Sulfurisphaera tokodaii str. 7: one gene and its partner. The protein of the gene in region 1 binds, or shares a complex with, the protein of each later gene. Links are inferred from orthologs where the notes say so. Each region holds a gene or a part of one and is shown in the gene's direction. Other genes may lie near its edges. The genes, in order: STK_RS02505 and rpl12p.

What was found.
Region 2: the proteins of STK_RS02505 (region 1) and rpl12p are in contact, whole or in part, in a crystal structure (PDB 5H7L), measured with the Pyrococcus horikoshii proteins. The link is inferred for Sulfurisphaera tokodaii str. 7 from one-to-one orthologs. Residues at the interface, in WP_048053510.1 of Pyrococcus horikoshii: Pro161, Met164, Met165, Phe168, Ser169, Ile172, Val195, Glu196, Phe202, Leu211, Ser212, Val213, Met216, Lys222, Phe223, Asn224; in WP_010886059.1 of Pyrococcus horikoshii: Leu100, Ala101, Gly102, Leu103, Ser104, Ala105, Leu106, Phe107, Gly108.

Annotation. Positions count from the first base shown.
Region 1 is NC_003106.2:435,373-451,236, reverse strand. Bases 4,760-7,755 are described here. They hold STK_RS02505 (elongation factor EF-2), read left to right. Parts: upstream 4,760-5,148; coding sequence 5,149-7,362; downstream 7,363-7,755. Other genes in these bases: STK_RS02500 (HAD family hydrolase), read left to right, coding at 7,369-7,755; STK_RS02510 (NAD(P)/FAD-dependent oxidoreductase), read right to left, coding at 4,760-5,015. In the rest of the region: exosome complex RNA-binding protein Rrp4, read left to right, coding at 1-433; exosome complex exonuclease Rrp41, read left to right, coding at 399-1,130; exosome complex protein Rrp42, read left to right, coding at 1,133-1,960; STK_RS02535 (50S ribosomal protein L37ae), read left to right, coding at 1,976-2,188; STK_RS02530 (Brix domain-containing protein), read left to right, coding at 2,169-2,699; STK_RS02525 (KEOPS complex subunit Pcc1), read left to right, coding at 2,674-2,919; STK_RS02520 (prefoldin subunit beta), read left to right, coding at 2,897-3,274; 3'-flap repair endonuclease Xpf, read left to right, coding at 3,321-4,022; more of STK_RS02510, read right to left, coding at 4,008-4,759; more of STK_RS02500, read left to right, coding at 7,756-8,094; STK_RS02495 (M28 family peptidase), read right to left, coding at 8,077-9,423; STK_RS02490 (DUF447 domain-containing protein), read left to right, coding at 9,427-10,017; leuB (3-isopropylmalate dehydrogenase), read left to right, coding at 10,035-11,048; STK_RS02475 (putative RNA uridine N3 methyltransferase), read left to right, coding at 14,260-15,003; STK_RS02470 (50S ribosomal protein L3), read left to right, coding at 15,054-15,864. UniProt on the Methanocaldococcus jannaschii protein: Catalyzes the GTP-dependent ribosomal translocation step during translation elongation.
Region 2 is NC_003106.2:1,365,735-1,381,381, reverse strand. What follows is about bases 5,864-8,642. They hold rpl12p (50S ribosomal protein P1), read left to right. Parts: upstream 5,864-6,983; coding sequence 6,984-7,301; downstream 7,302-8,642. Other genes in these bases: alaS (alanine--tRNA ligase), read left to right, coding at 7,353-8,642; STK_RS07660 (50S ribosomal protein L10), read left to right, coding at 5,941-6,945; STK_RS07665 (50S ribosomal protein L1), read left to right, coding at 5,864-5,935. In the rest of the region: STK_RS07725 (nicotinate phosphoribosyltransferase), read right to left, coding at 1-230; STK_RS07720 (30S ribosomal protein S19e), read left to right, coding at 301-762; STK_RS07715 (DNA-binding protein), read left to right, coding at 773-1,120; STK_RS07710 (50S ribosomal protein L39e), read left to right, coding at 1,117-1,272; STK_RS07705 (50S ribosomal protein L31e), read left to right, coding at 1,276-1,542; STK_RS07700 (translation initiation factor IF-6), read left to right, coding at 1,539-2,210; rpl18a (50S ribosomal protein L18Ae), read left to right, coding at 2,212-2,472; pfdA (prefoldin subunit alpha), read left to right, coding at 2,478-2,933; signal recognition particle-docking protein FtsY, read left to right, coding at 3,134-4,066; STK_RS07680 (protein translocase SEC61 complex subunit gamma), read left to right, coding at 4,099-4,278; STK_RS07675 (transcription elongation factor Spt5), read left to right, coding at 4,289-4,747; STK_RS07670 (50S ribosomal protein L11), read left to right, coding at 4,758-5,270; more of STK_RS07665, read left to right, coding at 5,276-5,863; more of alaS, read left to right, coding at 8,643-10,067; STK_RS07645 (DUF434 domain-containing protein), read left to right, coding at 10,027-10,656; STK_RS07635 (hypothetical protein), read left to right, coding at 10,833-11,186; and 5 more genes. UniProt on the Methanocaldococcus jannaschii protein: Forms part of the ribosomal stalk, playing a central role in the interaction of the ribosome with GTP-bound translation factors.

The DNA of each region.
Region 1 (15,864 bases):
TAGGCCAGTTAGCCCAGGAGAGGACTTGCGTAGATACCTTAATTTGGGAGATTACGTAATTGCTAAAATAGAAACCTATGATAGAACGATAAATCCTATTTTATCTATAAAAGGGAAAGGTTTAGGAAGAGTATCTAGCGGAATAGTAATTGATATACCTCCAGTAAAAGTCCCGAGAGTAATCGGGAAAAACAGAAGCATGCTTGACACATTAACTAGCGAAACAGGCTGTGAAATTCTTGTTGCTCAAAATGGAAGAATACTAGCTAATTGTGCTACTAAGATGATTGAAGAAGCTTTAGTTGAAGCTATTCAGATTATAGAAAAAGAATCTCATATAAAAGGACTAACGGAAAAAATAAGAAAGTTTTTGAGAGAAAAATTAGGTGAGACAAAAAATGATTCAGCTACAAAAACCGAGGCTAATACTTGATAATGGACTACGATTAGACGGTAGAAAGCCAGATGAAATGAGACCTATAAAGATAGAATTGGGCGTTTTGAAGAATGCTGACGGCTCAGCAATATTCGAAATGGGAAATACAAAAGTTATTGCAGCAGTTTATGGCCCAAAAGAAATGCATCCTAGACATTTAGCTTTGCCAGATAGAGCCGTATTAAGAGTTAGATACCATATGACTCCTTTCTCTACTGACGAAAGAAAAAATCCTGCTCCTAGTCGAAGAGAAATAGAACTGTCTAAAGTAATAAGGGAAGCATTAGAATCAACAATCTTAGTAGAATTATTTCCAAGAACTGTTATAGATGTATTCATGGAAGTTTTACAAGCAGATGCAGGAACAAGATTAGTTTCTTTAATGGCTGCATCTATGGCTTTGGCTGATGCAGGAATTCCTATGAGAGACTTAATAGCTGGTGTAGCAGTAGGAAAAGCGGATGGAGTTTTAGTATTAGATTTAAACGAGCCAGAAGATATGTGGGGAGAAGCTGATATGCCAGTAGCTATGATGCCGTCACTTAAGCAAGTTGCGTTACTCCAACTAAATGGAAATATGACACCACAAGAGTTTAGACAAGCATTAGAGATGGCTCAAAAAGGAATTGAAACAATATATAATTTAGAAAAAGAAGCCATTAGGAGCAAATATGCAGAATTAAAGGAGGAATAAAAATGTCAATCACGCCTTCTAATCAAAACATAACTTCCTTGCTTAAAAAAGAAAGTATATTAAACGCATTAGAAAGAGGTATTAGATTAGATGGAAGAAAGAATAGTGATTATAGACCAATTTCTGTTACACTCAATTATGCTAAAAAAGCCGAAGGTTCAGCTTTGGTAAAACTAGGAGATACAATGGTTTTAGCCGGTGTAAAATTAGAGGAGGAAGAACCGTTTCCAGATACTCCAAACCAGGGAAACTTAGTAGTTAACGTAGAACTCCTTCCTTTAGCTTACGAGACATTTGAGCCAGGACCACCAGATGAAAATGCTATAGAATTAGCTAGAGTTGTGGATAGAAGCCTTAGAGATTCAAAAGCAGTTGATCTATCTAAATTAGTTATTATACCAGGTAAAAAAGTATGGACTGCATGGGTCGATGTATATGTTCTTGATTATGGAGGAAATGTATTAGATGCTTGTACTTTAGCAGCAGTTGCGGCTCTATATAATACTAAACTTCCTAAAGTTGAAATAGAAGGAGATAATGTAAAAATAATAAAAGAGGAAAAAACTGATGTAACTCCAATTGCTTATCCAGTAGTCACTGTTACTGTTGCTAAAATAGGTAAGTATCTTGTTGTAGATCCAAGTTTAGATGAAGAAAGTATTGCAGATGTAAAAATCTCATTCTCTTACGTACAAGATGGTAGAATAGTAGGAATGCAAAAGAGTAATTTTGGAAGCTTAAGCTTACAAGAAGTAGATGTTGCAGAAAGTTTAGCAAGATCAGCTTCACAGAAATTATTCGAAGAGCTTAAAAAGCAAATTAATATGTAATTATGGTGATTAGAAATGGGAAAAGTTACAGGAATTGCTGGTAGATTTGGTGCACGATACGGCTCTTCAGTCAGGAAGAAATGGAAAGAGATAATGGAAAAACGGTATCAAGATCATCAATGTCCCGTATGTAAAACAACCGGAAAAGTGGTTAGAATAGCTTCTGGGGTATGGTATTGTAAAAAGTGTGGTGCTAAGTGGGCAGGTCTTGCTTATACACCGTATTGAAATAGTTTTTACTTCAAGTCGTGACGCTCCATTAAGAGTAAGAACTTTTTTAAATGAGTTGACTTATGTTTTTCCTAATTCCATAAAGATTAATAGAGGTAGACAAAGTCTTAAAGATATTATAGCTAAATCAATTTATTTAAACTCAAAATATCTAGTTATAATCGATGTCATAAAGGGAAACCCAGGTAGATTTAGAGTATACGACCTTACATCAAAAATGCTTAAATATAACTTTATAATTTATGGTGTAACATTACTTACAGAATTAAAATTACATAGAACATTAATCAAAAGAGGATGTATAGGAAAAATTGAAGATCAGAAAATAAAAAATATGTTAATTGATCTAGGTTACATATATATTGAAAATTGCGATGTATATGCTAATGGAGATTACATAATAAAAGACAATAATTATGTATTTGAACTGAAATTCACGAAAGATGATAAAATATTAGGACCTGTCATTAGATTTCAGCTATATGATAGAAATAAAAATATTAATTAACTCTACTGAAGAAGAAAGACAGCTTATATTTAATTCTGTATTACCAGAGGGTATAGACACTAAGTATATCAGAATAGATAGAGAGAACTCGGAAATTATAATAAAAGCACCTACAATAAGTAGGGGTAGAGCTATAATGAACTCTTATATATCCTGGATATACACAATATTGGAGACAATAAAAAGGGTGAATAAGGATGACAGAGAGAATTCCCCCTGAACTTCAAACACAATTAGTAAAATTACAACAATTACAAGATCAATTAAATAGACTTCTTACTGAAAAAAATGTAATAGATAGTGAATTAAGAGAAGTAAATAAAATACTTCAAGAGCTCTCTCAATTACCAGCTGGTACGACAGTTTACAAAATAGTTGGAAATTTACTAGTTAAAACAGATAAAGAAACAGTACAAAAGGAGTTAGATGATAGGAAAGAAATTTTAGAATTAAGATCTAGAACTTATCAGAAACAAGAAAACTTACTGAGAACGCAACTAGAAGATTTGCAGAAAAAAGTAAATGAACTACTTGCAAAGTATTATCCCCAAAGTGGGGGAGCTATAAAGGCATAATTTTTTGAACCAAGTATTTTATATTATATTAACTTCAATTTATTACTTGATGCTTAGAATTTATGCTGATTATCGTGAAAAGAACAGCGGAGTCCCAGATATTATTAAAGAATTAGGTGCTATTGTAATTTTTGATAATTTGAGTGTAGGAGATTATGTTATATCTGATGAAATAGCAATAGAAAGAAAAAGCGTAGAGGACTTGGTTAACTCTGTATTTGATAAAAGATTCTTTGATCAATTAAGTAGATTAAGTGAAGCTTACGCTAAACCTTTCATACTAATTGAAGGTGATATGGAAAAAGTTAGAAAAATTACCTCTAGATGGAAGGCTATAAATTCTGCCTTAACAAGTGCTATTTTAGAGTTTGATCTACGAGTAGTGTACTCCAATGATAGGAAAGAATCTGCTGAAATCATTTACAAAATAGCTGAGAAAAGTTCTACCTCTCAGAATAAAAAAATATTAAACCTTCATGAAAAACCAAAATTTGAGAGTTTAAGGGATATGCAGCTATATGTAGTTGAAGCTTTTCCTCAAATTGGGAGTAAATTAGCAGAGAGATTATTAGAAAAATTTGGAAGCATAGAAAGAATTTGTAATGCAAGTGTATCCGAGCTAGAAAAAGTTCTGGAGAGTAGAAAGAAAGCTGAGGAAATATATAAAGTTATACATACAACATATACGAATAAAAAGGAGGAAAGAAATAATAAAACTTCTTTGCTTGACTTCTTAGAGCCTAAATGAAACTACAGCTTTCTGTTTTTCTGCTTTCCAATCAACATTTACTGGAGGTAAGCCAGACTTGCTCCTTAAATAGTTGTACGCAGAAAGTGCAGCTTTCACTCCTTCTGCAGCAGCTACAACAGCTTGCTTGTATGGAGTATTTGTAACATCACCAGCAGCGAATATTCCTTCTACATTAGTTCTTCCTAATTCATCTACTATTATTTCTCCTTTTTCATTGAGTTTTATAAAATCTTTTAAGAACTCTGTTCGTAAAACATAACCCATTTCTATTATTACTCCATCTACATTTAGAATTTTATCTTCTTTTGTCTTAGAATTTTGTATAACTATTCCCTCAACTTTAGAATTTCCAATAATTCTAATCACTTTATATCCTAAAAACATTTTTATATTTTCATTGTTCAATATTGACTTTAATGTGCCCTCATCTCCTCCAACCAACTGAGTAGACATAGAAATATAATAAGCAGGTCTTGCATATTTTGAAAGAAGTTCTATAGCTTCTACGCCAGGCTCTCCTTCTCCTACAACTGCAGCTGGCTTATCTTTAAAAAATGCAGCATCACAAATTGCACAATACGATACACCTTTACCTTTAAATTCTTTCTCACCCGGCACATTAAGTTCTCTAGGTGTCTTACCGAACGCTAAAATAACAGTCTTAGCCTTATAACTTCCTAAAATACCTTGAAGTTCAAAAATATCGCCTTTTTTATCTATCTTGTATATTTCTTCTCCATAGATGAATTTAGCTCCAAACCTCTTTGCCTGCGACTCTACCTTTCGCGCTAAACTAAGTCCACTTAAAGGCTCAACTACAGGATAATTCTCTATGAGATCAGTTAATGTTAGTTGTCCTCCTAAATCTTTTGAGACAACTAACGTTTTCATTCTTTGCCTTGAGGTATATAAAGCGGCACTTAGCCCAGCAATTCCTGCTCCTACTATGATTACATCATATATTTCATTATGTTGATTCAATTGTTGCATATTTACTTATTTTAAATCTTATGATAAAAAGTTGTTTATTAAAAAGATTGTATCAATTATTGATGTAGGATATCCATTACACTTTAATATTCTGAAGTTAAGTTACTAAATACTAAATGTGGTGATTTAAACCTTGCCCCGATATAAGACAGTTGAGCAAGTTCTTAGTTTAATGAAAGATATTACTAGAGTAAGAAATATTGGAATAATTGCTCATGTAGATCACGGAAAGACTACAACTAGTGATACTTTATTAGCTGCAGCCGGTATAATTTCACAAAAAGTTGCTGGAGAGGCATTAGCATTAGACTACCTTTCCGTAGAACAACAAAGAGGTATTACAGTAAAGGCAGCAAACATAAGCTTGTACCACGAAATAGAAGGAAAAGGTTACGTAATTAATTTAATTGATACTCCTGGTCACGTTGATTTTAGCGGTAGAGTAACTAGAAGCCTTAGAATATTAGATGGTTCTATTGTTGTTGTTGATGCAGTAGAGGGAATAATGACTCAGACAGAAACTGTACTAAGACAAAGCCTTGAAGAAAGAGTAAGACCTATACTTTTCATTAATAAAGTAGATAGATTAGTTAAAGAACTAAAGTTAAGCCCGCAAGAAATACAGAAGAAACTAATAGATATGATAGTAGAGATAAATAACTTAATCGAAATGTATGCAGAACCCGAATATAAGGACGCTTGGAAAATAAAACCAGAATTAGGTAATGTGGTATTTGGATCAGCAAAAGATAAGTGGGGATTTAGCGTACCAATAGCACAGAAAAAAGGAGTTAAATTCAGTGATGTAGTAAATGCATATTCTAGTGGGGATAAATCAAAAGTAGAAGAACTAGCTAACAGAGTTCCTATACATGAAGCATTATTAGAAACTGTTATTAAATTTGTTCCAAATCCTAGAGATGCACAAAAATATAGAATTCCTAAAATCTGGAAAGGAGATCTAGATAGCGATATAGCAAAAGCAATGATAAACGCAGATCCTAACGGACCTATTGTCCTTATGATAAGTGATATGAAAGTTGATCCACATGCCGGTTTAGTTGCTACTGGTAGAGTATTCTCTGGAACATTAAGAGCTGGAGAAGAAATATGGTTAGTAAACGCAAAAAGACAACAAAGAGTTTTACAAGTAAGCCTTTACATGGGACCAACAAGAGAATTAGCTGAAGAGATTCCTGCTGGTAATATAGCTGCAGCTTTAGGACTAGATCAAGCTAGATCTGGAGAGACAGCAGTAGATATAAAGTATAAAGATGCGAATGTAGGTTCATTTGAATCTCTACATTATGTATCAGAACCTGTAGTAACAATATCTGTTGAGCCAAAGAATCCAAAAGATCTTAATAAGATGATTGATGCACTTAGAAAACTAAGTATTGAGGATCCAAACTTACTTGTAAAGATTAATGAGGAGACTGGTGAATATTTGCTTTCAGGTATGGGATTCTTACATCTTGAAGTTTCATTACAATTATTGAAAGAAAATTACGGTGTAGATGTTGTAACCTCACCACCAATTGTAGTCTATAGAGAAAGCATAAGAACTAAGAGCCAAGTATTCGAAGGCAAATCTCCTAATAAACATAATAAACTATATATCAGCGTTGAACCATTAAATGAACAGACAATTGAGTTAATCGCTAATGGAACTATAAAAGAGGATATGGATTCTAAAGAAATGGCAAGAATACTTAAAGAACAAGCAGACTGGGACTACGATGAAGCTAAGAAGATAGTTGCTATAGATGAAAACATAAATGTATTTGTGAATGCTACAAGCGGTGTACAACATCTAAGGGAAGTAATGGATACCATACTTCAAGGGTTTAGATTAGCGATGAAAGAAGGACCATTAGCTCATGAACCAATAAGAGGATTAAAAGTTGTATTGCATGATGCTATTATCCATGAAGACCCAGCTCATAGAGGACCAGCTCAGTTATATCCAGCCGTTAGGAATGCTATATTTGCTGGGTTCTTAACTTCTAAACCAACATTACTAGAACCTTTACAAAAGCTAGATATCAGAGTTCCAATGGATTTCGTTGGAAACGTCTCTGGCGTTATAACTAGGAAAAGAGGAAAAATACTCAATATGACTCAGATGGGTAGTATAGCCAGAATTACAGCAGAAATTCCAGTTTCTGAATCTTTTGAACTTGCAAGCGAGCTTAGAGCAGCAAGTGCAGGCAGAGCGTTCTGGGGTACAGAATTTAGTAGATGGGCTCCAGTTCCAGATAGCCTATTATTAGATGTAATTATGAAAATAAGAGAGAGAAAAGGCCTGCCTAAGGAGTTGCCTAAGGTAGAGGACTTCTTAGCGTGAAATTGCATGGAAGAGTTCAACATATTTAAGGATGTTAAGGCTATATTTTTTGACTTTGATAACACTTTAGTTTCTTTTGATAACCTTTCTAATCAAGCTTTACTTAAGGTGGCAGATGATATATTGGATTACATTAGAGAAAATTATCCTAATGTAAATGTAGATCGTGATGAGCTCTCAAAGACGCTTATAGAAATAGCGAAAAAACTAGATGAAGAAGGGGTTTATGACAGAAGACTATGGTGGGAGGAAGTATTAAAGAAATATAGTGTAAAGGCAGAGATGGAAGATTTATACGAGTGGACTCAAATATACTGGAGTATAGCTGGAAACAATACACCTTATGAAGATAGCTTGGATGCAATAGAATATTTAAAAAGAAAGGGATTCAAATTAGGTATAATAACTAATAGTGACGGAGAATGGGGTAATAAAAAACAGAGAATCAACAGATTTCCATTAGTATCATATTTTGATATAATCACTATAAGTGGTGAAAACAACATAAAACCTAAACCTAATGTGCAACCATTTATATTATCTTGTGAAAAACTCAATCTCTCAGTAAACCAGTGTCTTATGGTTGGAGATGATCCAATTAAAGATTGCTTAGCTGCCAAGAAGGCTGGTTTATATTCCATATTGGTTGATAGAGAAGGAAAAGTCAAATTCGCAGAACTTTATGCGGATTTTGTAATTCAAAATCTAAAACAGTTAGAAGAGATTTTTTAGTTGAATTAGATATTCATTTGTAATTTCTTTTTGTAAGTAATACAGAAATTTCTCATAAAGTTTGCTGCATATTTCATCTTCACAGTAATTTCTTAATTCCACAAAATCTTCTATTGCTACACTATTTTGGTATGCTTTATTGATGCCAACAAGTTTATGAAATAAATAAGTCTGTATTGTATTCTTGCTTAAATCTAATACACTTCCGTAAAATTTTAAAAGTTCATTATACTTTCCACGCTCTATCAAATTTAATGCTAACTCCTTAATTTCTATAGGTAATGGCGTATCAAATATTACGTTAACAAGCTCTTGTGGATTTATTGTAATCTCGTTGGAGAGAAATACATTTAAAAGCTTTACTATTTCTTCATAATTCTCAGTTTCACTGATCTCATCAGCTTCTGAATGATAATATGGATAATCTATATCCGACATCGAAATTGTAGGAATTCCCCTCTTTAAAAAGTTATAAGAATCGGTATAAGGTGAAGGGTACTGGACAGCATTTTTAAAATACTTAAAAAGACCTGGAGTTACAAAAAATTTTGAATTTAAGGTTAAGTTATCTAAACTTATAGATAATTTTGCATCTATTTTATTTGACCTCAAAAAATTATATGAACCACAAGCCCACGAAAAACTACTGAAAAAACATCCACTTTCTTCTGCTGTAAAAGAAATTAAGTGTAATTCGTATTTTTCACTTTTTAATTCTGGTAATATGGAGACTGAAATTAAATCATCATGTTCCCCCTTAAACCAATGATCATGATGAGCGGTCACATAGATCTTATCCTCAGTTTTACCTGGTATTATTCCTTCAATTGTATATCCTATTGAATCCTCAAAAGATGATTTTAAGAAAAATCTACATTTTCCTTTTATTTGATTTGCATCTTTATACCTTATATAAAATGCTGGTAACTTGGGCGGATTTTGAGGTAAGTGAGAAAGAGGAGTCCCGTTTTTCAGAACAATTTTTCTCATTAAATCATCTTGTGTAAAGACTAAAATTTTATTACTATTATTTCTATAATATTTATTAATATCTAAGATATTATTAATTTTAATGACTTGATAATCTGAAGTTTCTACATCTATTGAAGGAGAGTAAGGTAAAGAGATAGCCTCGATTTTTATTCCTTCACATTCTAGCTCTATTTCCTTCTCCTCCCATTTTAATACATTTTGAGGATTAATGTAAGTTGTTATTTTATTAACCTCAAAATATTCCTTTATTTTATCAACTATCAATCTTTCCTTTTTATCACCAGCTATTAATTCTCCGTATTTTGATAACTCTTTAACTCTTTCTCTTAATGTCATAATATGGACTCAGTAAAAAATATCATAAATTTTGTTTTTCCATATGATGGAATTTATGAAGTTATTTTAGGATCAAATGGAGTTAAACCAAACTTAGCTCCAATAGGTATAATTAAGGATGGAAATACTTTGAAATCAAAAGTTTATAAAGACACACTTACTTTTTCTAATTTAATTAAATATCAAAAGTGTTCTCTAAATATAATAACTGATTCAAGAGTGTTCTTTGAAGCATTTTTTAATGAGCTTAAAATAGAGGACTATATAGATAATATTCCTATAATTCCCGTAGGAGTAGTCTTTTTAGCTAATTGTTATTATGAAAAACTAGAAAATCCTACTTATTTCTTTTATGATTTGATTGATTATAAAAAATACGGAGAGTTTTACCATGCATTCAACAGAGGAAATTCTATGTTAATTGATCTGTTAATACACGTTTCTAGATTGGATATATATAGCAAAGAAGACATTGAAAAATATTTACCTATAATAAAATATGAGATTGACATTATACGTAAAACTATGCCAAATGACATAAAAATTATTGAAAAAATTAAGGAACTTATGTTACAGAAAGGGTTAAAAATTTAATTTCAAAAACCCCCCACATGGGCTTTACTGTTGCTTTAATACAAGGAGATGGAATTGGACCAGAAATAGTATCTAAATCTAAGAGAATATTAGCCAAAATAAATGAGCTTTATTCTTTGCCTATCGAATATATTGAAGTAGAAGCTGGTGATCGTGCATTGGCAAGATATGGTGAAGCATTGCCAAAAGATAGCTTAAAAATCATTGATAAGGCCGATATAATTTTGAAAGGTCCAGTAGGAGAATCCGCTGCAGACGTTGTTGTCAAGTTAAGACAAATTTATGATATGTATGCCAATATTAGACCAGCAAAGTCTATCCCGGGAATAGATACTAAATATGGTAATGTTGATATACTTATAGTGAGAGAAAATACTGAGGATTTATACAAAGGTTTTGAACATATTGTTTCTGATGGAGTAGCCGTTGGCATGAAAATCATAACTAGATTTGCTTCTGAGAGAATAGCAAAAGTAGGGCTAAACTTTGCATTAAGAAGGAGAAAGAAAGTAACTTGTGTTCATAAGGCTAACGTAATGAGAATTACTGATGGTTTATTCGCTGAAGCATGCAGATCTGTATTAAAAGGAAAAGTAGAATATTCAGAAATGTATGTAGACGCAGCAGCGGCTAATTTAGTAAGAAATCCTCAAATGTTTGATGTAATTGTAACTGAGAACGTATATGGAGACATTTTAAGTGACGAAGCTAGTCAAATTGCGGGTAGTTTAGGTATAGCACCCTCTGCGAATATAGGAGATAAAAAAGCTTTATTTGAACCAGTACACGGTGCAGCGTTTGACATTGCTGGAAAGAATATAGGTAATCCCACTGCATTTTTACTTTCTGTAAGTATGATGTATGAAAGAATGTATGAGCTATCTAATGACGATAGATATATAAAAGCTTCAAGAGCTTTAGAAAACGCTATATACTTAGTCTACAAAGAGAGAAAAGCGTTAACCCCAGATGTAGGTGGTAATGCGACAACTGATGACTTAATAAATGAAATTTATAATAAGCTAGGCTAAAAGTTTTTAAATCACTACTTTATCTATTATCGAGGTGATCTAGATTATCCTCCCCTACAATAAAGCCTTTGCCATCTAAATTTGATCCTCTTTCTACAGAAAAAGAAATATTAAAGTTTTGGGAGCAAAATAAAATCTATGAAAAATTAAAAGAATATAACAGTAAATTTGAGAAAAAATTCCTATTTATAGATGGGCCACCTTATCCTTCAAGCCCAATCCCACATATAGGAACCGTTTGGAATAAGGTAATAAAGGATTGTATACTAAGATATGAAAGGTTAGCAGGATTTAGGACCTATGATCAGCCTGGTTATGATACTCATGGTTTGCCTATAGAAGTTGCAATAGAAAAACAACTTGGAATACAAAAGAAATCGGATATAATAGAAAAAATAGGAGTTGATAATTTTGTTAATAAGTGTAAGGAATTTGCATTAAATAACGCATCTTCTTTGACTGCAAACTTTAAGAACATAGGAATTTTTATGGACTGGAACAACCCCTATATGACATTACATAATGACTATATTTCTAACTCTTGGATGCTAATCAAGAAAGCATATGAAAGAGGATTATTATATAAAGGAGTACATGTTTTACATTGGTGCCCTAGATGCGAAACAACATTAGCTGATTATGAGGTTTCAGAATATAAAGAAATTGAAGACCCATCAATTTATGTGAAATTTAAAGTAAAAGGCTCAGAAAATAGGTATTTAGTTATTTGGACTACAACACCATGGACTTTACCGGCAAATGTCTTTGTTATGATTAATAAAGATTATGAGTATGCTGAAGTCGAGGTCAATAATGAGATACTAATTATGGCAAAAGATAGAGTAAGTGATGTTATGAAAGAAGCAGGAATTAAAAACTATAAGATAGTAAGGACATTTAAAGGAGTGGAATTAGTTGGATTACAATATATACACCCTTTGGCAGATATAGTCACAGCTCAGAAAGGGCTTGACAATTATCATATAGTCGTTGATGCTGGAGAAGAAGTAACGTTAACTGAGGGAACGGGTCTTGTTCATTCTGCTCCAGGTCATGGTGATATTGACTTTGAAATAGGCAAAAAAATTGGAGCACCAGTAGTTATGTTAGTTAATGATAGAGGTGAATTCTTACCAGAAGCTGGAAAATATGTTGGAAAAAATGTACGAAGTGCCGCTGAAGAAATTATTAATGACTTAAAACAGAGAAATGCCTTACTGCATTCTGGCAAGGTTGTCCATAGATATCCTGTATGTTGGAGATGTAAAACACCTCTAATTTTGAGGGCTATAGAGCAATGGTTTATAGGAGTATCTAAACTAAAAGAGGAATTGTTAAAAGAGATTGACAATGTTAAATGGGTACCTGACTGGGGTAAGACAAGAATAGGAAATATGGTAAGAGAGATTAGGGATTGGGTAATTAGCAGACAGAGATTTTGGGGAACACCATTACCAATATGGATATGTAAGAATTGTGGAAACATAATTGTTATAGGAAGTAGAGATGAGTTAGAAAAAGTAGCAATAACAAAAGTACCAGAGGATTTACATAGACCATGGATAGATAAAGTAGTTGTCCGATGTAATAAATGTGGAGGAGAAGCTCATAGAGTTCCAGATGTGGCTGATGTGTGGTTTGATAGTGGGGTAGCTTTCTTCGCTAGCCTAGGTAAAGATTGGGAAAAAAAGTGGAAAGAAATAGGTCCCGTTGATTTAGTATTAGAGGGACACGATCAATTACGAGGATGGTTCTTTAGCCTACTAAGGGCTGGTGTTATATTATTAGATAGAGCACCATATAATGCAGTTCTAGTCCATGGGTTTATGTTAGATGAACAAGGTAGAGAAATGCATAAGAGTCTTGGAAATTATGTAGAGCCATCTCAAGTAACTGAAAATGAAAAATATGGTAGAGATGTCTTGAGATTATGGTTACTCAGAAATACAACATGGGAAGATGCAAAGTTCTCTTGGAAAGCACTTGATCAAACAAAAAGAGATTTAAACATTATATGGAATGTGTATGTTTTCGCATCAACATATATGAACTTAGACAACTTCGATCCAAGAATATATAACCTAGACAACTTAAAACAATACCTGAGGATAGAAGATTTATGGTTATTATCTAGATATAATAGAGTTGTAAAAGAAGTAAAGGAAAGCATGAACGATTTCAAAGTCCATGAGTTAGCAAATAAAATGACAAGTTTCATCATAGATGATATAAGTAGGTTCTATCTAAGATTAGTCAGAAAAAGAGCTTGGAACGAAAGTAATGACCCAGATAAGATAGCAATGTATTATGTACTTTATGAAGTTCTCAAGGGATCACTAGTACTTTTATCCCCGGTAATTCCGTTTACTACTGAACGAATATACCAGGATTTTGTAGTAGATAAGAAGGATTCTGTTAGCATGGAAAGCTTACCAGAAGTAAAAGAAGAATTCATAAATGATAAAATTGAGAAAGAATTTGAACTAAGCAAAGAGATTGCAGAAGCTGGATTAAATGCTAGAGCCAAGGCTGGAATTAAATTAAGATGGCCAATAAAGAACGCATATGTATTTCTAGTCTCGGATATAGACGTTGAAATGGCCAATAATGTAAAAGAAGTAATAAAGTTCTTATTAAATACTAAAGACGTAGAAATTGGAGGAATAGAAGGCTATAGAAGGTTTAGTAAAATTAAGGCCACACCAAACAGAGGTACAATTGGACCCGATTTCAAAAGGCTTACTAACAAAATAGTAGAATATATAGAAAATAACTCAGAAAAAGTAGCTTCGGATATTATAGCTAAAGGTTACCATGAAGTTGTAATAGAAGGAGAACCAGTTCAAATCAAGGTTAATCATGTTAATATACTAGAAGAAACTGAAGAAGGTTACATATCTGCTAGGTTTAACAAGGGAGTAGTAGTTCTAAAGAAAGAAATAAGTAAAGAAGAGGAAGAAGAAGGAATAGTTAGAGATATTATAAGAAGAATCCAGTTTATGAGAAAGCAACTTAATGTGCAAATTAATGATTATATTCTGTTGTATATAAAAGCACCAGAGGAAAGAACAGAAATGTTAAAGAAATGGACTGATTACATCAAATCAGAGACTAGGGCTAAAGAAGTTATTATAGGAGAAGTAAAAGGAGACCTAATATTACCATGGGAAATAGAGGATGAAGAATATATTATTGGTGTAAGTAAATCTTGATGTTTCCTTATCCAAGAAGAAAAGAGTTAAACGTGATTCTTTTTACATCAATTTTTTCAACAGATAAAAGCTTAACCGAAATTACGTTAAAAATGTCCTTCATACTCAGAACCTTAACTATTTTTAGAGTTTCAAAGCTTTTTTGGATAGATGATTTAAGAAATAAATATATAAAAAGAGTTATTATTGATATAATTAATTATGCACTTAAACCACCATATTTAAAGAAAGAAATAAAAATAAGAAAAACGCTTAGTAAAGTAGGTCTACTTAATCCTATAAATATCCCTTCTCACATAGTGGAAAAAGAAGCTATAGAAGGAGAATATAGAATCGGCTCTAAAGGTTTTTTTGGGTTAGAAAGTAAGATTAATACAAAATCTAACGTTATTTTAATAGTAAACTCTAACCCCGTAAGAATTAAAGAGTACAATTTTTACCCTTACTATAATGGATTTAAGTTTTATTTTTTAAATAAAAATAATATTCTTGGAAAATTTGAAAATCTTCTAATTGCAAGCAGATCTGGAAAAGATCCAATAAAATACTCAAGTGAAATAAAAGATATGTACGAGAAAAAAGGAATAACATTAATTATAGGTCCCCCATCAGGTGGATTATTAAAACAATTGAGTGACTATATACATGTTTACAATTTTTTACCAAATCAGGGGGTAAAAGATATCAGAGTCGAAGAAGCTCTTATTTCATCTCTTTCGATACTTAATTTCATCTTAGGATAGATACATTTTTATACGGAGATTTTTAAAAATGAGAGAACGAGGGAAAATTAATGGGTCATCGTAAGCTTGCTTCGCCAAGGAGAGGTTCCGCAGGTGTACGACCAAGAAAGAGAGCTAGCGAAATTTTGCCTACGCCTAGAAGCTGGCCTACTATACAATCTAATGAACCTAAATTGTTAGGCTTTGTAGGTTACAAAGTTGGCATGAGTCATATTTTTATGATTGACGATAAGCCTACTTCTCCTAATTATGGAAAAGAAATTTATGTTCCAGTTAGTGTTATAGAGACACCCCCAGTCATTCCATTAGCTATTAGAGCCTATGTAATGGGGCCTAAGGGCGAACCTACAACATTAACTGAATATTGGGGAGATATCAGTGAAGATCTTTTAAAATTAATCCAACAAAGAAAAGTAACTAGATTAAAAATAGATAAAGAAAAGATGAAAGGAAAATTAGATGAAATAAATAATAAGTTAAATGATATACTGTATTTAAGAGTCCTTATAGCGACACAACCTAAATTGGTCCCTTCATTAGGTAAAAAGAAACCAGAAATAGTCGAAGTACAAGTAGGAGGAGGAGATATAAAATCACAATTAAATTACGTTTTAAATATTCTTGGCAAACCTCTAAGTGTTAAAGATGTGTTTAAGGAAGGCCAACTAATTGACATTATTGGTGTTACTAAGGGAAAAGGATTTCAAGGCGTAGTAAAAAGATATGGAGTTGTAGAGCTACCTAGATGGCATAAGCACAGAAAAGGTAGCAGAAAAGTAGGAGCTAGGGGCCCTTCATTCTCCACACCAAGCTATGTGCCACAACCAGGTCAAATGGGATACCATAGAAGAACAGAATATA
Region 2 (15,647 bases), 930 kb from region 1 along the record:
GGCATAGCATAAATATCAACTGGTTTTCCTTCAAAAAGCCTAAGCACCTCCTCGAGGCCTGCAAATACAGCCCATTTATATCCTTCTGGTAAACCATAAGAATGAATTTCCATTCTTACTTTTACATTTGAAATTCCCAAGTGCTTCAAAGTTTGTTCCGCTCTTTCAAAATAAATATCCGTTATTTTTCCAGAAAGTATATCCTCTTCAGATGCAATATAAAATTTCATATCAACTCGTTAATTAAAAAGACAAGTTAAATTTTAAACCTTCAGTAGACGATCATATACTGGAAAATTTATGATAACACCTAAAATGGTGCCAGCAGATGTTTTCATACCTAGATTAGCACAGTATCTAAGAGAAAATGTAAAAGAACTACAACCGGCTGAATGGTCCTACTTTGCTAAAACCTCTAGCTTTAATGAAAGAGTTCCAGATAATCCAGAAATCTGGTGGTATGTAAGGGCTGCTTCTTTATTACGAAAATTATATTTCATCTCACCCTTAGGAGTTGGAACTACAAGAAGATTATATAGTGGACTAAAGAGAAGAGGAGCTAAACCACCGAGAACAGTTAAGGCACCTGGTCATGCTAACAGATTAATTTTACGCCAATTAGAAAAAGCTGGATTAGTTATAAGAACGAAAAAAGGTAGAGTTTTATCACCTAAAGGAAGATCACTTTTAGATAAATTATCATACGAAATGTTTAAAGAGTTGGCTGAGAAAAAACCAGAATTGAAAAAATACTTAGAATAAGGTGATGAAAATGAGTGACGAATATGACGCAGAATTAGATGAATTATTAAGAAGAAAGGCTCTCGAACAACAAAGAAAAGCATTGGAAGAGCAACAAAGAAAAGCTGAGTTAGAGGCAAAAAAAGATGCTATTCTAAGAGTCATCCTAACACCAGAAGCCAGACAAAGATTAGCTAATGTTAAATTAGTTAAACCAGAGTTAGCTGAAGCCATAGAAAATCAACTGATAGCTTTAGCACAATCTGGAAGAATACAAGCGCCAATAACTGATGAAGAATTGAAAGAAATATTAGCACAATTAACTAATCAAACTAGAAAAGATTATAAGATTACAATTAGGGAAAGGGGTTGGAAATGAGTAAAAATAAACCTTTGGGGAGAAAATTAAGATTGGCTAGAGCATTAAAAAGTAATTCACCAGTACCAGCATGGGTTATAATAAAAACAAATGGAAAGTTTAGATATAACTTCCACAGAAGAGATTGGAGAAGAAATGATTTAAAGGTGTAAAAAATGAAGGAGAAGGATAATTTCGAAATGGTAATCAATTTCAAGAGAGCTTTCATGGGAAGAAGAAATCAAAGAACCAAAAGAGCAATCAAAATGATAAGAAATATAGTACAAAGACATTTTGGAGCCGAGAAAGTAATAATTGACCCTCTATTAGCTAAGAGTATAACATATAACGGAAGAGACAAAATAGTAAGAAAAGTAAGAGTAGCAGTAAAAAAGATAGGAGAAAAAACATATTTAGTCAGACTTGCATTAAAGAGTGAATGATCATAGATAAGTTAACTATTTTTGGAACCGATAACATAGGGATATATATCTTTACTAATGATAAATATACTATAGTTCCTAAAAATTTGGATGTTGAAACAATCCAAAAAATCCAAGAAACTTTCAAAACAGAAATAATACAGACAACTATTGCTAAAAGCTTCCTTATAGGAATTTTTGTAGCTGGCAACAATAATGTTATATTATTACCCAGAAATGTTGATGATGAAGAAGTAAAGAAGATAAAAGATATAGCTAGAGATGTTAGAGTAGAAATTTTAGATATAAGACCAACTGCTTTAGGAAACATAATTCTCACTAATTCTTATGGGGCTTTAATTTATCCAGAGTTAAGTAGCATCGAATTTAAAAAAATAAAGGAAAGTCTACAGATTGATAATATAGAAAAAGGAAGCATAGCTAATATTATAACTGTAGGTTCTGTAGGAGTTATAACTGATAAAGCTGGTTTAGTTCACATAGATACAACAGAAGAAGAACTCGATAAATTAAGTAAATTATTTAGAGTAAAAATAGATACTGGTACTGTTAATTTTGGCAGTGCTTTTATCCATAGTGGTTTAATAGCAAATAGGAATGGAGTTCTAGTAGGTTCAGCAACAACAGGACCAGAGATTTTAAGAATCCAAAGAGCTTTTAGTGATTGAGATGAGTGAGATAAAAACTTACGTCATAAGAGCAATAGTAACATTTAATGCTTCACATTATCCAATGAAACAAAAAGTAGTTAAGTATGTAAGAGCATTAAATGAAAAACAAGCATTAGAGTACTTGTATTCATATTTAGGAAGCAAGAACAAAGTAAAGAGATATAATATAAAGATAGAGGAAATAAAAGAGATACCAGTAGAAGAAGCAAAAGATAAAACAGTAAGAGATTTAGCAAAGTTAAATAAAATAATAATGTGATATTTATGAGTAATGAAGAAAATCAGCAAAAAGTAGTTGTCTCTTTAGAGGATTTATTAGCACAAGCAGATGCATTAAAAAAGTATATTGATTATTTACAGAAAACTTATGCTGAACTACAAGATAATATAATGTCAATAGACTCCTCATTACAAGCATTAAAAGAATTACAAAATAGTCAAGAGCTCTTAATGGTAGGGGACAAAAGAGGAAACGTAATATTCAAGGTTCAAGGTATAGATAAGGCAAAAGTTTTAGTTCACTTAGGTCTAGAATATTATGCAGAAGTAGACCCAGATTTTGCAACTAAAGTATTAAATGATAAAAAAAGTGAATTATCAAACGTTTTAAGTAACGTAGAAAAAGAATTAGCTAAATCTTTAGAAGCCTATAAAGAAATAGCTGACATACTTAATCAAGCACAACAACAATTGCAAGCTCAACAAAATAAAGGTGGATAATTTGTTTTGATAAATTAAAAAAAGCATTTAATAATTTATTAGATAAAATAAAAGGAGAAAGCAAACCTGAAGAAGAAAAGAAAGAAGAAACAAAACAAACCGCTCCAACTTTACAAATCGAAGAAGCAAAATCTCCTCGATTAGAAGAAACACAAACCCAACAAAAGCAGGAAATTACAAATCCTCCAGAAGGAGTTCAAATAGTAGAAAAAGAAGAGAAAAAAAATATAATTACCACAGAAGAAAAAAAATCTAGGTTTTCATTTTTTGATTTTATTAAATATAAAACTATTAAAGAAGAGGATATCCAGGATATATTAGAGGAACTTAGATACCAACTACTAGAATCTGATGTTTCGTATGAGGTTACTGAAAAAATATTAGATGATTTGAAGAATGCAATAATTGGGAAAAAAGTCACTAGAAGTGAAGATTTAGAGGAGCTAGTTACTAATTCATTAAAAAAATCAATAGAAGAAATATTAACAAAAAACCAGAGAATAGATCTAATAGAAGAAATAAGAAAAAGAAATAAGAAACCATATGTAATTGTTTTCTTTGGAGTAAACGGAGTAGGAAAAACAACTACAATAGCAAAAGTAGCATATTTATTAAAGAAAAATAAAATTTCGTGTATAATCTCAGCCTCTGATACATTTAGAGCCGCAGCTCAGGAGCAACTTGCATATCACGCAAGCAAGTTAGAAATTCCAATAGTAAAAGGAAAATATGGTGCTGATCCTGCATCTGTAGCTTTTGATGCTATTAATTCTGCAAAAAGTAGAAATATTGATGTAGTACTAATCGATACTGCGGGGAGAATGCATATTGATGAAGATCTAGTATCTGAGTTAAAAAGAATTGTAAAAATAGCAAAACCAGATTTACGAATTTTAGTTCTAGATTCATTAGCTGGGAATGACGCATTAGAACAAGCAAAATATTTTGAGAATAATGTAGGTTATGATGCCGTAATATTAACTAAAGTAGATGCAGATGCTAAAGGGGGTGTGATTCTATCCCTAGCATATGAATTAAATAAGCCAGTAATATATTTAGGAGTCGGACAAGATTATGACAGTCTAATACCGTTTGATGCTGAATGGTTTATAAAAAGGCTTTTTAGTAGTTAAAGTTAATAACTAAACGTTTAACTATATCGTATATGAGTCTTTCACAAAGGTTAAAGAATTTAAGAGAAGATTGGAAAAGAATAATTTCCGTAGCTAAGAAACCTGAAAAAGACACATTAAATCAAAGTATTAAGCTTACCTTACTTGTTATGGCAATTGTAGGAATAATTGCTTATATTATTCAATTGACAGTAGCCCTATTACTACACTAGGGTAATAATTATGGAAAGGCCTAGATTCTCCAACTATTATGCTGTTAGAGTAACTGGAGGGCAAGAGATAAATGTTGCATTAATGATTGAAGAAAGAATAAAGACAAATAATATAAAAGAAGTATATTCTATAATAGTACCACCTAATGTAAAAGGCTATGTGATTTTAGAAGCTACTGGACCCCACGTGGTTAAGCTTGTATCGCAAGGTATAAGACATGTCAGAGGATTTGCACAAGGTCTTGTACAAAAAGATGATATAATTAAATTCATTTCTAAAACCACAATTGCCCCAGCATATAAAGTAGGTGATATGGTAGAAGTTACTTCTGGACCCTTTAGAGGTATGCAAGCTCAAGTAGTTAGAATAGATAGTGCCAAAAATGAAGTAGTTTTAAATATTTTAGAATCATCTTTCCCCTTACAAGTTACAGTTCCAATAGATCAAGTCAAACCTGTGAAAAAATAGGTGAGAATAGATGCCTACAAAATCAATTAAAATCGTGGTTGAAGGAGGAAATGTAAAACCAGGTCCACCATTAGCTCCTACACTGTCACAATTAGGACTTAATGTAGGAGAAGTAGTAAAAAAGATAAATGATGCAACTTCTCAATTTAAAGGAATGTCAGTACCAGTAACATTAGAAGTAGATACTGATACAAAGAAATACGAAATAAAGGTAGGAATACCAACTACTACTTCATTATTGTTAAAATTTGCAAATGCAAGTGAACCCTCTGGAGATCCAGCACACAAAAAAGTAGGCGATATAAAATTTGAGGATATAATCCAGGTAGCGATAATGAAAAAGCCCCAAATAACAGCAAAAACATTAAAAGCCGCAGTAAAATCAATCTTAGGTACAGCTCATTCTATAGGTTTAACAGTAGATAAGAAAAGCCCTAAAGAATTAGTTAAAGCCGTAGATGAAGGAAAATATGATGATTTATTAGCCAAATATGAACAAAAATGGAATGAAGCAGAAGGGTGAAGAACATGTTAGCCAGTAAGGATAGTTTAGTAGAAGCTCTTAAAGTTGCTCTTAATCCAGAAAATAACCCTAAAAGGAATTTTACACAAAGTGTTGAACTCATAGTTACATTTAAAGGAATTGATATGAAAAAAGGTGAGTTAAAACTTAGAGAAATCGTACCATTACCAAAAGAACCTTCAAAACCAAGAAAAGTTTTAGTAATACCAGCTTTTCAACAAATAGAATCTGCAAAAAAAGCAGAACCAAACGTATTGCTTACAAAAGAAGAATTGCAGAAACTTCAAGGACAAAAAAGAGCTATTAAAAAACTGGCAAGACAGAATGATTGGTTCCTTGTAGCACAAGATTCTATGGCTTTAGTAGGTAGAATTTTAGGTCCTGCATTGGGTCCGAGAGGAAAATTCCCTACACCACTACCAAATGCCGCAGATATTACAGAGTATATTCTTAGATTCAAAAGATCAACGCTAGTAAAAACAAAAGATCAACCACATGTCCAAGTGTTTATAGGTACAGAGGATATGAAACCAGAAGATTTAGCCGAAAATGCATTAGCTGTACTTAATACAATAGAAAACAAAGCAAAAGTTGAGGCAAACTTAAGAGCTATATATGTAAAAACTACAATGGGTAAAATAGTTAAAGTAGAATTAAAGAAGTGAGAATCATGGCAGTTATAACGCAAGAAAGAAAAATAGCGAAATGGAAAATTGAAGAAGTAAAGGAACTTGAACAAAAACTAAGGGAATACCATACAATAATAATTGCAAATATTGAAGGATTCCCAGCTGATAAATTGCACGATATTAGGAAAAAAATGAGAGGAATGGCAGAAATTAAAGTTACAAAGAATACATTATTTGGAATAGCCGCGAAAAATGCTGGTTTAGATGTATCCAAATTAGAACCTTATTTAACTGGTCCTAACGCTTTTATATTCACGAATAAAAACCCATTTGAAATTCAATTATTCCTTTCAAAGTTTAAACTAAAAAGGTACGCAATGCCTGGTGACAAAGCTGATGAAGAAGTAGTTATTCCCGCTGGAGATACTGGAATGCCTGCAGGTCCAGCATTAAGCATATTTGGAAAATTAAAAATAAAGACTAAAGTTCAAGATGGGAAAATTCATGTCACACAAGATACTGTAATAGCTAAACCAGGAGATCCAATTCCTCCAGATGCTATACCAATATTACAAAAACTAGGAATAATGCCTGTTCATATAAAACTTAATATAAAAGTAGCTTATGATAATGGTCTAATTATACCAGGGAATCAACTATCTATCAACTTAGATGATTATAAGACAGATATAATGAAAGCTTATCAATCAGCATTCGGATTAGCAGTAGAAATAGCATATCCAATACCAGATGTTCTAAAAGTCTCAGCAGAAAAAGCTGCAAGAAATGCTTTATCATTAGCTGCGGAAATTGGATTTATAACACCAGAGACTGTGCAAGCTGTATTCTCTAGAGCTATATCAAAAGCTTATGCACTAGCAAGTGCAATAAGCGGAAAAGTAGATTTAGGAATTCAAGTGCCGCAAACCCAACAAGCACCAGCTCAACAAGCTGAGAAGAAAGAGGAGAAGAAAGAAGAGGAAGAAAAGAAAGGACCAAGCGAAGAAGAAATAGGTGGAGGACTATCCTCATTATTCGGAGGATGAATTTATATATTAGTTAATACCTTTATGGTGTGATAGATATGGAATATATATATGCTAGTTTACTCTTACACTCAGCCAAAAAAGAAATAAACGAAGAAAACCTAAAAAATGTATTAACAGCTGCAGGTATAACAGTAGATGAGGTAAGACTAAAGGCTGTAGTCGCAGCATTAAAAGAAGTAAATATAGATGAGGTATTAAAGAATGCTACTGCAATGCCAGTAGCAGTAGCTGCAGCACCAGCAGCGGCACCAGCTCAACAAGCTGAGAAGAAAGAGGAGAAGAAAGAAGAGGAAGAAAAGAAAGGACCAAGCGAAGAAGAAATAGGTGGAGGACTAGCTTCCCTCTTTGGTTAAAAATCTTTTTTAATACAAACTCTTTTAATCTGCTTCTTAATTACTTAGATTATGGTTCAAGTTAATGAAAATGAGTATCGTTTGAAATTCTTTTTAAATAATAATTATAACAGAAAGATTTGCCAAGTTTGTCAAACACCATTTTGGACTAAGGATAAAGAAAGAAACGTTTGTGCTGATATACCTTGCACAGATTACTACTTTTTTGATTTAAATATTAAGAGCCCACCATTAACTGTAAGAGAAGCAAGACAAAAATTCCTCAAATTCTTTGAGAAAAAAGGTCATACAATTATTCCACCAAAACCAGTATTAGCACGATGGAGAGAGGATTTATATCTTACAATAGCGAGTATAGTTGATTTTCAACCTTTTGTAACTAGCGGAATAGTACCACCACCAGCAAACCCACTTGTTCTCTCCCAGCCCTGTATTAGATTGGAAGATGTAGATAATGTAGGAGTTACTTTTGGAAGACATTTAACAACATTTGAAATGGCTGCCCATCATGCGTTTAATTATCCAGATAAGCAAATATACTGGAAAGATGAAACAGTTGAATTGTCAAAGGAGTTCTTTGTAGAAGAAATAGGTATACCAGAAGAGGAATTAAATTATAAGGAATCTTGGTGGGAAGGAGGAGGAAATGCAGGTCCGTCATTTGAAGTAACTGTAGGAGGATTAGAATTAGCAACACTAGTATTTATGCAATATGAGATAAAAGATGGTAACTACGTACCTTTAAAATTAAAAATAGTTGATACAGGTTATGGAGTAGAAAGAATAGCATGGTTTACCCAAAAGACTCCCACAGCATTCCATGCAATTTACGGTAATTTAGTGTATACTTTCTTTAATAAGATAGGAGCTCCTCTAGTAGATGACGAATTACTAAAAACAGCAGCAATACTTGCTGGTAGAATAGACCCAGATAAACCAGAAACAATTAAAAGGCACAGAGAAGAAGTAGCAAAGAAACTTGGATTAGATTTAAAATATGTAGATCAAGAACTAACAAGAGCTGCTAGAGTATTCCAAGTATTGGATCATACTAAAACTATAGCGTTAATGCTTGCCGATGGTCTCGTTCCATCAAACTCTGGAGAAGGATACTTAGGAAGATTATTGATTAGAAGAGCATTAAGAGTACTAAGATTATTAGGAAGTGATATAAAACTTTATGAATTGGTTAAAGAACAAATAGAATATTGGAAGGAAGATTTTCCACAGTTGTTAAAGAATAAAGACTATATCCTTGATGTAGTTAATTTAGAGCAAGAAAGATTTAACGAAACATTATCAAAAATATCACTTACAGCTTCTTCTTTATCTAGAAGAAAAGAAATCTCCGTGGATGATTTAGTAAAACTTTATGATTCAAATGGTATTCCCCCAGATTTACTAGTTGAAGAAATAAGAAAGATAAATCCAGAAATAAAAGTTGAAGTACCTTACAATTTCTATGGCTTAGTAGCAAAAAGACATCAAACCGTACCATTAAAAGATACTAAAAAAGAGAAATTACCTAAAGATGTTATTGATTTGGCAGAAAACTTACCCCCTACCAAAAAATTATATTATGAAGATCAATATAAAAGATCATTTACAGCTAAAGTAGTTAGTGTATATAAAAACTACCTTGTACTCGATCAAACTACATTCTATCCAGAAGGAGGAGGACAAATAGGAGATACGGGGATAATTAAAGATGAAAAAGGAAATACTTACCAAGTAGTTGATACACAAAAAGTAAAAGATGTTATATTCCATATACTTGATAAGGAGCCGTCTCTAAAAGAAGGAGATGAAGTCTATGGAGAAATAGATTGGCAAAGGAGATATAGAATAATGAAACACCATACAGTAACTCACGTAATTCTTTCTGCAGCCAGAAAAGTACTAGGAGAACATGTATGGCAAGCGGGAGCAGAAAAAACACCGCAAAAAGGAAGATTAGATATAACACACTATAAATTACCCACTGAAGAAGAGATCAAGAAAATAGAAGACTTAGCTAACTATATAATAAATGATAGGAGGTCTGTAAGACCTCTAATAATAAACAGAACTGAGGCAGAAATGAAATATGGCGTTTCAATTTATGCTGGTGGAGTTCCTGAAGGAGCTGATGTAAGACTAATTGAAATAAAGGATTGGGATATTGAAGGATGCGGAGGAACCCATTTATCTAATACTTCAGAAATAGGAGCTTTAAAGATAATTAACGTGGAGAAGATCCAAGATGGCGTAATAAGACTAGAATATGTTGCCGGAGATGTTGTGGCTCAATATGCTAGACAAGAAGAAGATAAATTAAAAGAAATTTCCAGACAACTTTCTACTTCACCAGAACAAATAGAAGTAAGACTAAAGAGATTCCTAGAGGAATACAAGGAAAAAGAAGAATTATTGAATCAATACAGGAAAATGATGCTACAAGAAATAGAGAATATAAGCAAAAAAGAGACTGTAAATGGCGTTACAATTTATATAATTAATCTGTTTGATGAAGAATTAAGAAAAGAAGCAATGAGAAAATTAACAATGAATCAAAAAAGTATAGTTGTAAATATATCTAATAAAGGAAATAATAACGTGGTTGAAATAGCTACATCTAATGACCTAAGAGTCGATAAAATTATCGAAGCTTTAAGAAGAGAAGGAGGAAAAGGAGGAGGAAAAGGGACATATGGAAGTATAACAACACAACTAAATGTTGATAAAATTGTCAATACAATTAAATCAACAATTAATAATGGCATATGAGGACTATAAATACCTATTAAACAGAGGATATAATAGAAAGCCAGCCTTAGATTTAGTTACCGCTAGATACAACTTAAGTAAAAAGGAAAGGCTTTTATTATACAGATGCACTCATTCTAATAAAGAGATAGAAGAGGTAAAAAGAAAAATAGTTATTAACCCAAGTGAAATAGCAATTGACGGATATAATATAGCAATAACATTACTTTCTGCTATTTATGAAGATGAGATATTTTTATGCGATGACGGATTTTATAGGGATTTGGGATTAGGAAAAAGAAAAAATGACCCAGAAATACTTGAGGCACTTATTCTTGTTAATGAATACTTAAGTCATAAAGATATAAAATCTATAATTCTACTCGACTCTCAAATAAGTAAAAGTGGAGAATTAGCTTCTAAGCTTAGAAAACTAGGAATCAACGTCGAGGTTGTAAATAAAACAGATAAAATCCTATTACTTAGGAAAGAAGTAATAGTAAGTAATGATTTCTTGATTTTAAACAAAGCAGAAAGAGTATATGATCTTTTAGGAGAAATAATAGGTAACATATGGAATATTAAGGTTTTCAAAATACCCCCAACATAAGATAACAAAAAAGCTATAAGATAAAATATATAATTTTATAGCGGACCCGTAGCTCAGCCAGGACAGAGCGCCGGCCTCCTATTTTGGCCGGTGTATAAAGAAGACAGCCGGTGGTCCCGGGTTCAAATCCCGGCGGGTCCGCTATATATTTAAGTTCAAAAGCAGATTATTCTTTTGTGTTAAATGAACTATTAGATATAATTCATGACTTGAATGAAGATAGAATAATAGAAGCAGCCAATAAAACATTACAATTAATCAAGGATAAAGATGAGGAAGATATTATAAAAATAGCCGCAGAAATAGAAAAGGAAATAAGAGCTATAAAAGAGGATGATGAAATATATTATATAGTTAAACCGGAAACATTAGAAGAACTAAAAAGAATTAACCAGGAATTGAAAGATGTAAGAATGAGAAAAATAAAAGTATTGATAAAGGATATATTAAAGAGATTAAGCAATAATAATGTTATTATAGTTGAAGCATTAAAACCTAAAACAGAAATCAGGCCACATACTTACATTTGAGCACATCTTACGAATCTCCCAATATCACTCTAGCTAAATGTTTTCCAATAAATATTTCTGGTGTCAACTCTTCTAATACTTTATTTCCACCAATTAACTTATCTAAAAGAGTAGCTCTATATGCAAGAAAAGAATAAATAAATAATTTCCTTTCTTTTAATTCAAATGAAATTAAATATTTAAAATTATCACCTAAAATCCTATATTTCACTATTCTATCATATATAAAAGGACCTTCTAATTTTCCTACTAAACTTCTTTTAAGAACTAGACCAGTAATATCTTTTTTAAAGGGCAAAAGAAAAATCACCTTATTATCACTAGCTATGTTAAACAATAACCTAGGATTTGTAAGCAACTCTATAATTGAAATAGGGTCTTTTATTTCTAATATTTCTGAAAACGTAAAAACTTGCCATTTTGATTCACGGTTCTTAGTTATTATCATCTTGCTTATATATCAATTATAAAATATATAAAGCTTGAAATATCAATATTAACAATAAAAAGTAAAAATAAGAGTAGATTTCCTTAGTGTAGCAAAGTTTAAATAGAAACTTAATGAATGAAAGACTATTATCTCTTCATGATTATATTAACAAAAAAGAACTTCATGAGCTAAGTGAAAGAATTACTATGTATATCATACTATGAGACAAATTTAGTTTATTTATATAAAAATCTTAAAATAAAGCAAAAGGTAATCAGATTAATGCTCATGCCAAGATCATAAATGACGAAGCTCCTGATCCAACATTATACGACTTAACCAAGATTTAATTCCTAGAACTTAGAAATTTTCATAATATTTACTATAAAATATCATTTAACTAATGTTTAATCCTACAAAATATTTACAAATTACTAAGAATAAATTCACAACATAAATTAACTTCCGATGCTCACTAATATCAATGCTAAACTAGAGCTTTATGATTAGACAAGCCAATTAACATTTAGATAATTCACAGTATTTTCTCGATATTAAAACTAATATTAATTCACTTTATTTAGCAGATTTCATTAATATAGAAAATTAAGAAATTTATTTTATGAATAAATTTTTCAATATAATTCTTAGTTTTATGTTTGTTACCGAAGTACATCTGACTAAAAAGAGCTATAATCAAATTAATGTTATGCCAAGATGTAGTGATTTCCCAATAACTACTACTTATTTCACAACTTATTATAATCTTGAACTCTATCCTTTTTATGCCTTCTTTGGATTTTATTCATGTGTAATACTATTTATAAATTCTTTAATTATATGAATGTATATCTCTGGGTTAATCTTTATATTAAATATGTTAATTAATGTTTTGGAATAGATTTAAATATTTAAAATAATAGAATAAAATATGGCAGTTGAAACAGCACCCTCCTTAAGCTCCTTAGGCGGAATATTAGGAGGAATCATAGGCGGAGAAATAATACTAGATCAACAACAAGCTAATTGCGTAATAGAAAACCTAAAAAGATACAACTCACTAGAAACAGCACAAAGATACGAGATTTACCCCGCAATAGCCTCAAGTAGAAGAGTATTAAAAGAAGCCTCAAACTCCCCAGAAAAAATCTTCAGACAAGGAATACTCATAAAAACAACAGACACGGGAGATTGGTTTTACATAGGCGGAATCTCCCCATACTGGTCCCCAGACCAACTAATAGTATACCAAGGAGGATCACAAGCAACATCACCAGGAAAACTAAATAGAAAAACAATCGACGACCTAGCAGACAAAGGACTAGGAGCAATACCACTAATCAAAACAAAAACACCACCAACATGGTACAACCCACCACTATTCAAAAACTGCCAAGGAACATTCAACATCTTCTGGAACTACCTAGCAGAATTCCAGGGAGGCATACTAACAATATTTACCAACGCACCAATGGTAATGCATTATAGTCAGTTACTGGCTCTTGGAAAGGCTAGTTTAACATATTCATCGGGGGGTAGTTATTATCTTTCTATAGCTGCTAGAAATGATGTAATGCGTCCTGCCTCAGATACATATCCTTACATCTACTTTGCCTATGGCACTAACCCAGTGGTGGCAAAGAGTCACGGTTTGAAAATCTACCCCGGTTTTACATTTGATACTGTGACTAAAGAGGTCTTATCAAATTGTAGCGAAATAATGCCTAAGCAATATTGTTCTTTAAGTTTCCTAGACACTAGGTTTAATGATATTGATATTGGTGCTCTTGTTTATGCTGTGTTACCTTGTGGTACATCTTGCTCCCAGTTTGGTTTAGCTGGGTTAATTCTTGGTATTTCTCAAATAACAATTAAGGGTGTACAACTAGTTTATCTAAGAATTGCTCAGCCTCCTTCTGACTTAACTACTACTGCTATAATTGAGTGGGCTAAGATGATGAACGTTTATGATTCACTAAATAGTCTCATGGGTGCGAGTAAGAGGTTTAAGAAGGCTGTTTCTGATCTTTCTCTTGCGTTTCCGCAGTTTATTGCTACTGCTGCTGCACTCATTGTGGATTGGGTTGAGGTTTCTTATGATGATGGTTTAAAAGAGGCTGAGGAGAAGGCTAAGGAGTTGAAGGAGATGTATGATAAGGTTGTTGATGAACTGGCTGGTAAGCCCCCATCAATAACCAATAGGTACGTTTATAATCAGTGGTGGAAGTATAAGACTAGAGTAGAGGAGTGTGCTAAAGAAATAATACTAAACAACCCAGATATAACATATGAAGAACTATTAAATGAAGTAGACCAGTGCGCAATGTTAGTAAATTGCTCTAATAAAGCTCTGAATTATTAACTACAATCCTGTTTTCTTAACTTTTTAGTTAAATATCATCAGATGAGAATACCATGCTAAGTCCTTAAGAGAGAATTTTACAAGTTACAATACGTTAAAGAATAAGTAAGATACATGACTTAAAATACAGATATAAGGCATACAAGGATTTTATGTCAGTAGTATTTTAGAAAATTTAAAGAGCTCAATACTACTTCTAAAAACAATAATTAAAGCTCAAAATATTACTCGTATTTTAACAAGTTAAATCTATATTATATTCATACTTAATTACAGTAATATTCTGTTAGATTTGCTCAAATGAATTAATTTTCAAAAATGGAAAAAGATGTTTTATTTTAACAAAAATACAACAAATAAGGATTGATTAAAAAGAAAAGATCAGTAACATTCTTTGATTAAACGTAATGCTCAACTAAGATAATCCTAGTATAAATCGTCATAATCCCTTAGAATTTAATTACATTTTTAACTTCAATGTTTGCTACTAAATCTTTTAAATAAATAGGCTATTACATTAGTTACCCAAGCAATTACCAAACCTACTCCAACTCCTCTAAAGTATATATTGCCTTTAAGATATCCGATTAAAATAAATATAATGCTTAAAAATAGCTCGAGCAATATTAATGCTATAAGTAGATTCTCCTCCAAAATTCTTCTTCTCCATTCTAATAAAATCAATTTCTTAGTCATTTGCATCCTCTCCTATCTTCTTTAAGTAATTGTTTTCTACATATTTATAGAATGCTAAAGCTATAGTACTTAATATAAAGAAAATAACTACAGCTAATTTAGAATATTTTACTATTAATGCCCCTATTGCTGTTATAATTATTACATGCAACACTATGTTTATTATATGTCTTTTCCATAAATATTTCTTTTTTAAGCAGTTTAATATATAATTTTTTCTATAGTTAGAGTGTGTATACGGTTTAACCATAATAAATTATTTAACTTCTCCTTAGTTTTTCAAACGTATATAAGAGGCGTTATATACTAAACCTTTAATAACCTAAGTTTGCAAATGTGGGAGTGTTAGAGTAATTCCTTCTTTGAGAAGATAGTTAATTTAATTGATTTGCAAACTAATGAAAATATTATGCTTAAAGTAATAATGCGTGTAAATAAACTAAGAAGAAAGATTAGGACATATAAATATAATTTATAGTGAAGATAAAGATATAACTACAAATAATTATTAAATTAGTTTAATGCAGTTTTCTTTTACTGATTGAAAGTATACTAAGAGTATTATCAGTTATAGTCTAAAAGTCCTAGGAGTAAGAATAAATTTTTTATAAAAAGGTAGCCGGGCTGGGATTTGAACCCAGGTCCGAGGGGCCAAAGCCCTCGATCCTTGACCACTAGACGACCCGGCTAATAATAATATTAGAAAGTAGATTTAAAAAGTGAATGGCTTTCTTTTATTACAAAAGCATCTTTAAAAGTCATTAGTTTATTATGAACCTTTAAATCTTACCTATCAAAAAATATTAAGAGGTTAGTTGTTTTGATAATGAAGTTTTTTAAACGGAAGGACGATGATAACTCTATAACGGTTACTGATGATTTTGGGGAATGGTTAATTATAAGAAAGAACTCTAACGCATCGTTGATTAAGAGTATAATAGAAAAAACAATGAAGAAACTGAAAGTCAAGGAT